Regions from separate parts of the Tumebacillus amylolyticus genome, predicted to be linked through region 1. Evidence: riboswitches for the same ligand, from Rfam matches in the RefSeq annotation. Region 1 holds a riboswitch; the other holds the start of a gene.
What was found. Region 1 has a riboswitch for S-adenosylmethionine ahead of JJB07_RS04415 (bifunctional homocysteine S-methyltransferase/methylenetetrahydrofolate reductase). Riboswitches for the same ligand answer to the same signal wherever they lie in the genome.
Positions count from the first base shown of each region.

Region 1 (4,278 bases):
CCGGAAGCGGAACTCAACGCCATCCTCGAACTGGCGGCAACCTCTCCGTCCTCTTGGAACCTGCAACACTGGAAGCTCGTCGTGATCACCGACCAAGCCACCAAGGAGAAAATTCTCCCGATCGCGTACGGACAACAGCAAGTGGCAGACGCATCGGCTGTCATCCTCGTGCTCGGCGACCTCGAAGCGAACAAAAACGCAGAACCTGTCTTCAAGCCGGCACTCGACGGCGGCTTCATCTCCCAGCAAGTCTACGATGTACTGCTCGGCCAAATCGCAGCGGCGTACGACAACAACCCGCAAGGCGCACGCGACGAAGCGATCCGCAACTCGTCCTACATCGCGATGCAACTGATGCTCGCAGCCAAAGCATACGGCTACGACACCTGCCCGATGGGCGGCTTTGACAAGGAAAAAATCGTCGAAGCCCTGAACGTGCCGTCCCGCTACATCCCGTCCGTCCTGATCTCGCTTGGCAAAGCAGCGACACCGGCGCATCCGTCCGGCCGTTTCGGTCTCGACCAAATCGTCGTCAAAAACTCCTTCTAAGAATCGAAAATGCTCGAAAAAAAGACCCGCCCGCCCACGCGAGCGGGTCTTTTTTGTCCCCTCCTCCCATATCTTTGTAACAGGCTGTACATAGAGAACAGGGGGTTTTCAATCGATGGAAGCAATTAGCCATAAACTCAACCCGCGCACGGTTGATTTCGTAAAGTCCAAAACGGTGAAAAAAATGTTCGTCGGCGGTCAATTTGTGGAAGCGGTCTCCGGCAAGACGTTCCCGATCTACAACCCGGCGAACAACGAAATTCTCGCCTACGTCGCCGAAGGGGACAAGGAAGACATCGACCGCGCCGTCGCCTGTGCCCGCGACGCGTTTGAATCCGGCCCGTGGCATCGCATGATGCCGTCTGAACGTGCCCGTCTCATCTACACGTTGGCCGACTTGATCGAGCGTGACTCTGACGTATTCGCAGAGATCGAATCGCTCGACAACGGCAAGCCGATTGCAGAAGCCAAAGGGTTCGACGTTCCGATGACCGTCGAGCACTTCCGCTATTACGCAGGCTGGGCCACCAAGATCTCGGGCGACGTGATTCCGGTCAACATCCCGAACATGCACAACTACGTGCGCCGCGAGCCGATCGGCGTCGTCGGGCAGATCATCCCGTGGAACTTCCCGTTGTTGATGGCCGCTTGGAAACTGGGGGCGGCACTGGCGACAGGCTGCACCGTGGTTCTCAAACCGGCAGAGCAAACGCCGCTGTCCGCCCTCTACCTCGCCAAACTCGTCCAAGAAGCGGGCTTCCCGGCGGGCGTCGTCAACATCGTGCCGGGCTTCGGCGAAACGGCGGGCAACGCGCTCGTCACCCATCGTGACGTGGACAAAATCGCGTTCACCGGCTCCACCGAAGTCGGCAAGTTGATCATGAGCAACGCAAGCGTCGATCTCAAGCGCGTCTCTCTGGAACTGGGCGGCAAGTCGCCGAACATCATCTTCCCGGACGCAGACTTCTCCCGTGCGGTCAAAGGCTCGATGCAGGCGATCTTCTTCAACCAAGGCCAAGTCTGCTCGGCAGGTTCCCGCCTGTACATCCACAAAAGCCAATACGACAACGTGCTCTCCGACATGGTGACGCATGCGAGCAACGTGCGCCAAGGCTACGGCATCGACCCGAAAACGCAAATGGGCCCGCTCGTCTCCGAAGAACAACTGACCCGCGTCACCGGCTACATCGAACGCGGTCTGGAACAGGGAGCCAAGATCGCCATCGGCGGTGAGCGCGGCGAGGGCGACCTCTCCCGCGGCTACTTCGTGCGACCGACCGTGTTCTACGATGTCCAAGACGACATGGCGATTGCCCAAGAGGAAATCTTCGGCCCGGTTGTCGCCACGATGCCGTTTGACGACATCGAAGACGTAATCAAACGCGCCAATGCATCCACCTACGGCCTCGCCGCCGGCGTCTGGACGCAGAACATGAAAACGGCGTTCACCGTCGCGAACTCGCTCAAAGCAGGTTCCGTCTGGATCAACTGCTACAACATGTTCGACGCCGCTTCTCCGTTTGGCGGGTACAAACACTCCGGCATCGGCCGCGAGATGGGCGAATACGCGCTGGAAAACTACACGCAACACAAGAGCGTGTGGGTCAACTACAACTAAGCGCAGTCAAAAAAAAGGGGAGTGCCGTGTGCGGTCACTCCCCCTTTTTTTCTCACATTGACGCGATGAAGAGTTTGATGTATTCTAAAGTATGTTGAAAGTTCGTAAAACTTCATACGCAACTCTTATCCAGAGAGGTGGAGGGACTGGCCCTACGAAACCTCGGCAACCGGTATCAATCGTGATACATGGTGCTAATTCCAGCAATTACGTCCATGTGGGACGTTTTGGCAGATAAGAGAGGATCTCGATCTATTGTCGAATTGTACAATGAGCCTCTTCTTGGACGCCTGAGAAGAGGCTTTTTTATATACTTTTTTGGAAGAAGGGGTGGGGAAGCAAAGTGAATTCATCACATGCTTTTCGGGCGCGACTGCGGTCTGATGTGTTGGTGGGGGACGGCGCGATGGCAACGCTTTTGTATTTGCAAGGCAACGCCATCGGAGCTTCGACGGAGGAATTGTGTCTGACGGAACCGGATTGGGTGCGGGATGTGCATATGGCGTATCTGGATGCGGGGGCGAACGTCATCGAGACGAACTCCTATGCGGCCAACCGCGATTCGCTGGCACGCTATGGCTTGGAAACGCGCACCACGCGCATCAACCGCGCTTCTGTGCAGATTGCGCGTCAAGCGGTGGAGGAATCGGGACGCGAAGCGTTCGTCGTAGGCTCCATCGGCTCCATCCTCGCCGGTCGCATTCGCGGCACTGAGTGGGAGGAATACCGAGACATCTACGAGGAACAGGCGGTTGCGCTCTTGCATGAAGGCGTCGACGGTTTGATTCTCGAAACCTTCTACGACGTCGAAGAGTTGCTGCTGGCGTTGGATGTCATCCGCCCGCTGGCCGCTTCGAGCGGTACGCCGATCATCTCGCAACTGTCGCTTCTGGAAGTCGGCCGCACCCGAGACGGGTATGAACTGACCCAAGCGTTTCGCCAACTGGAAGCGGCAGGCTCCGACGTCGTCGGTCTGAACTGTCGACTCGGCCCTGCTGAAATTCTCGGCTCCTTGGAAAAAACCATCGTCCCCGAAGGCATGCCGATCTCCGTCTACCCGAACGCCGGGCGACTGGGCATGATCGACGGCAAAGTCCAATACAAATCCAACGCCGCGTACTTTGGCGACTATGCGGTTCGACTGCTCGACCAAGGCGTTGGACTCCTCGGCGGTTGTTGCGGCACTGCGCCGGAACACATCCGCGCGATTGCAGACGCCGTCGCGGGAAAAAAACGCGTGCCCCGCATCAACCCCACCCTCGCCGCCAAAACGGAAGTCATCGAACGGGAAACGCCGCGCATCGAATTGCCTCCGTCTCCGAACATCGTCGATCTGGTCGGTCAACGCCATACGATCATCGTCGAGTACGACACCCCGAAGGACCTCGACATCGAAAAGTACCTCGCCGGAAGCAAAGCGCTCCAAGAAGCCGGAGCAGATGCGATCACCCTCGCCGACAATTCGCTGGCGACCACCCGTGTCAGCAACATGGCGCTCGGCGCCATTCTCAAGCGTGAAATGGGCATCGAAGCGATCGCCCACGTCGCCTGTCGCGACCGCAACTTGATCGGGCAGCAATCTCATCTCTTGGGTCTGCACGCACTGGGCTTGAATCAAGTCCTCGTCATCACCGGCGACCCGGCGCGAGTCGGAGACCTGCCGGGGGCGACGTCCGTGTTCGATCTCTCGTCGTTCGACCTGATCCGCATGGTCAAACAACTTAATGAAGGAATTGCCTTCTCCGGTCGTCGGATGAAGAACAAAGCCCGCTTCGTCGTCGGAGCGGCGTTCAACCCGCACGTCCGCAATTTGGAGCCGGCCATCGCACGCCTCGAACGCAAAGTCGAAGCGGGAGCAGACTTCATCATGACCCAACCCGTCTATGACGTGGAGACGTTACTCGCGATCCGCGAAGCGACGAAGCACATCCAAGTTCCGATCTTCATCGGCATCATGCCGATGACAGGGTCGCGCAATGCAGAATTTCTGCACAACGAAGTGCCGGGCATCAAAATCGCCGAATCGACGCTTGAGCGCATCAAGCGCTTCGAAGGCGAGGCCGCCCGTCACGAAGGCGTGCAGATCGCCAAGGAACTGCTCGACGTCGCCG
Region 1 covers NZ_JAEQNB010000001.1:945,927-950,204, forward strand. The annotation lists gene JJB07_RS04405 (nitroreductase family protein) at 1-549, shown strand, start outside; gene JJB07_RS04410 (aldehyde dehydrogenase family protein) at 665-2,167, shown strand; SAM riboswitch class I at 2,290-2,408, shown strand; gene JJB07_RS04415 (bifunctional homocysteine S-methyltransferase/methylenetetrahydrofolate reductase) at 2,511-4,278, shown strand, end outside.

Region 2 (4,278 bases), on a different contig from region 1:
GCCCGACGGCACCGTCGTCTGGGACGATCACGGCACCCGTTGCGACACCTGTATGAACATCACGCTCGAGTCGGCGCAGATGAAGCAGTCCGGCAAGACCGTACTCGACATTCGCCAGTACATCGACAACAAATACAAAGAAGGCTACGCACAACCCACGCCGACCCCCATGCCACAAGCCTAACATAGGAAAAAAGGACCCCTTCCCACGCGGAAGGGGTCCTTTTTTTGTTCAAAAAATTATCAAACTATATCAAAAACACTATTGAAATACGATATCTATCCATAATATAATAAATTTACAGAACATAGGGAGGTTTTACAATGAAAAAGAAACTGATCGCAATCGTCGCCGCAGCGATGACCCTGACCACGCAAGTGGCAATGGCAGACACCGGAATCGCAACGATCTCGGCAGGTTCCGAAGTCAACACCGTTACCACCGCATCCGTATCTCTCGCAGTGCCGCTCTACAGCCAATCCGGCCAAACTTGGAGCAGCCAAACGATGCAATCTTGCGCGGAAACCATCTCTGCAGCAGGTTGCACGTTGACTTCTGCTACCATGGTCTTCAAATATTACGGCGTTTCCATTGACCCGGGTCAAATGAACTCCAAGATGGGCGCTTCCGCTTGCCCGTTCGTCTACGGCGATGCCATCACGAAGGCAGGCGCCGGGATCGTCAACCACGTGACCACGTCCTCCCCGACCGCATGGAGCACCGTCTACAGCGCAGCGAAATCCGCTCTGGACGCAGGCCACCCGTACATCGTCGGCATGAACAAACCGGCCGGCGGCACGCACTTCGTCGTCATCTCCGGCTACGCAACCACCGGCGCATCTGCGTCCGACTTCACGATCAAAGACCCGGCAGGCGGCGTAACCCGCACCCTGAGCTACTACACCGGTCTGTCCTACACCCCGTACCGCGGTGTTGTATACTCCAAGTAATTTGAAGATGAGAAAAAGACAGCACATTCCTTCGGGTTTGTGCTGTCTTTTTTGCTTTTCTTTCTTACGGCTTCGCTGTATAGTTAGTAAGAATGATTTTTGTGAGAAAGGGGTTTCTCCTACCCATGAACATAAAGCAAGCGGATCGTTTGCAGTCTCTTCCGACGCAATTTTTTTCCACGATGGTGGCGAAAGTCAACGCTTCCATCGCAGCAGGGAATGACGTAATCAACCTCGGCCAAGGCAATCCGGACCTGCCGACGCCGCCGCACATCGTCGAATCGCTTCGCACCGAAGTGCTCGACCCGATTACGCACAAATACCCGCCGTTCTCCGGCATGATCGAACTCAAGATCGCCATCGCCCAATGGTACAAGTCTGAATTCAACGTCGACCTCGATCCGGCAACGGAAGTCGCGATCCTGTTCGGCGGCAAGACCGGCCTCGTCGAACTCCCGGTCTGCCTCTGCAACCCGGGCGACGCCGTGCTCGTCCCGGACCCGGGCTACCCGGACTACTGGTCGGGTGTGGCGTTGGCTCAAGCAGAGATGGTGATGATGCCGCTGCTCCGTGAGAATGCCTTCCTCCCGGACTACTCGCAGATTCCCAAGGACAAGCTCGACAAAGCGAAGATCATGTTCCTGAACTACCCGAACAACCCGACTTCGGCAACGGCTCCGCTTTCCTTCTATGAAGATACGATCGAATTCGCCCGCAAGCACAACATCGTCGTCGCATCCGACTTCGCTTACGGTGCCATCGGCTTTGACGGGGAGAAACCGGTCTCGTTCCTCCAAGCAGAGGGGGCGAAGGAAGTCGGCGTGGAATTTTACACGCTCTCCAAAACCTACAACATGGCAGGCTGGCGCGTAGGCTTTGCTCTGGGGAACAAAGACGTCATCTCGGCGATCAACTTGATCCAAGACCATTACTACGTTTCGCTTCCGGCTTTCATCCAGCGTGCGGCGGTCGCGGCGCTGACCGCTCCGCAAGACTGCGTACACGAGTTGGCGGCCACCTACCAGCGTCGTCGTGACGTATTCGTCGGCGGCTTGCGCGAGGCCGGGTGGGACGTGCTGATGCCCAAGGGTTCGTTCTTCACCTGGGTACCGGTGCCCAAGGGCTTCACGTCCTTGGAATTCTCCGACCTGTTGCTTCAGAAAGCGCATGTCATGGTTGCACCGGGGAACGGATTTGGCGACAGCGGCGAAGGCTACGTGCGAGTGGGTCTCTTGACTTCCGAGCAACGCTTGCAAGAAGCGGTCGACCGCATGGTAAAAATGTCCCTGTAACATATACAAAAAAAGAATTGACAGCAGGGGGTACACCCTGTAATATATCATCTAGTTGCAAGACAATTGCATACACAATACGCACGAACTTCTTATCCAGAGCAGGCTGAGGGACTGGCCCGATGACGCCCGGCAACCGGTATGTTTTTTCATACACGGTGCTACCTCCTACAGGAATACACCAAGTTTCATGGTTCCTGAAAGATAAGAGGCACGAACGCTTATGATATAAGCAACGCCTCTTTCTTGTTTCATGAGAAAGGGGCTTTTTTATGGATTCTTGGTTTGGATTCGAGAGGAGACCTTTTGGATGACAACTGCAGAATTTGTTCACGTAACCTATCTGGCGCACGGCAAACCCGGCACCGACTGGCTGAAAAAAGCCAACGGGATCGCAGTCGGGCTCACCGTCGGCTCTTGGACCGATTTGCCGGCCGCACGCAAAGACGCGATGCAAAAACACCTCGGACACGTCGCCGATGTGAAGCAGATCGGCACCGACCCGCACGGTTTGGAGCAAGCAATGCTTACGATCGCGTACCCGACCATCAACTTCACGCCGGACATCCCGGCTCTGCTGACCTCCGTGTTTGGCAAACTCTCGATGGACGGCATGATTCGCCTCGTGGACATCGAGCTCCCGCCGACGTTCGCAAGCCGGTTCCCCGGTCCGAAGTTTGGCATCGACGGTCTGCGCGAACAACTGAACGCCTACGACCGACCGCTGCTCATGAGCATTTTCAAGTCGGTCATCGGCTACGACACGGAGACGTTGGCGGAGCATTTTTACCAACAAGCACTTGGCGGTGTGGACTTGGTCAAGGATGACGAGATCTTCTTCGACGAGACCTACGCACCGTTTGAAAAACGGATCGCGGCGTGTCGCGCGGCTGCCGAACGCGCGCAGGCAGAGACGGGCAAATTCACCCTCTATGCGGCGAACTTGACGGGTCCGGTCACAGAGATTTTTGAAAAAGCACGCCGTGCCGTGGACGCAGGAGCTTCGGCGTTGTTGCTCAATGTCCTGACGTACGGCTACGACGTGTTGCAACGACTGGCAGAGGACCCGCGTGTCAACGTTCCGATCATGGCGCACCCGGCACTCGCGGGCGCGTTGTATCCGTCGCATCAGTACGGTATCTCGGCACATGTCGTGCTCGGTCAACTGATGCGCATCGCAGGGGCGGACATCGGTCTGTACCCGTCCGCTTATGGCTCCGTGGCGCTGGAGCGAGGCGAGACGTTGAAAATTGCACAAGCTCTCACCGAACCGAACCACGTTCTCAAGCGTGCGATTCCGGTTCCGAGTGCGGGCATCCATCCGGGGCTGGTTCCGTATCTGTATCGTGATTTGGGCAACGACCAAATCATCAATGCAGGCGGCGGGGTTCACGGTCATCCGGGCGGTTCGGCGGCAGGCGGTCGTGCGTTTAACGCAGCAATTGCAGCCGTTGTGAACGGCAAGACACTCTCCGAAGCGGCGGAAACTTCTCAAGAGATTCGGACGGCCCTCGATCTGTGGGGCAACCCGTCCGAAACAGGAACGGAAAAATAATCGGTAAGTAGAAAGAAGGAGGACTCATGAGCAAACGCATCGCCATCTTCTGTGACTTTGACGGCACGATCACCGAGCGCGACATGATCATTACGATCATGGAGCGGTTCGGTGCGCCGGGTTGGGAGACGACCAAGGATCAGATTTTACACCAAGAGATTCCGATTCAGACCGGCGTGGGCCGTCTGTTCCACGGAATTTCCTCCACCCTCCGCGATGACGTCGCTGCCTATGCACAGGAAGTGGCGGTGATTCGCGCGGGGTTCCCGGAGTTTTTGGAGTTTTGCAAGGCGCAAGGGATCGACTTCTGGGTGACGAGCGGCGGCATCGACTTTTTTGTCAAACCGTTGTTGGAGCCGTTTGCCATCGAGAACCCGATCTACTGCAACGGCAGTGACTTCTCAGGCGAAACGATTGAAGTGACGTGGCCGCATGCGTGTGATGAGCAGTGCGAGAACGGCTGCGGCATGTGCAAGCCGT
Region 2 covers NZ_JAEQNB010000002.1:186,218-190,495, reverse strand. The annotation lists gene JJB07_RS07850 (PCYCGC motif-containing (lipo)protein) at 1-184, shown strand, start outside; gene JJB07_RS07845 (C39 family peptidase) at 325-951, shown strand; gene JJB07_RS07840 (pyridoxal phosphate-dependent aminotransferase) at 1,077-2,243, shown strand; SAM riboswitch class I at 2,333-2,454, shown strand; gene JJB07_RS07835 (2,3-diketo-5-methylthiopentyl-1-phosphate enolase) at 2,554-3,798, shown strand; gene JJB07_RS07830 (2-hydroxy-3-keto-5-methylthiopentenyl-1-phosphate phosphatase) at 3,825-4,278, shown strand, end outside.
Region 2: it holds a riboswitch for S-adenosylmethionine, as region 1 does, so the genes downstream of both, JJB07_RS07835 (2,3-diketo-5-methylthiopentyl-1-phosphate enolase) here and JJB07_RS04415 (bifunctional homocysteine S-methyltransferase/methylenetetrahydrofolate reductase) in region 1, are expected to answer to the same signal.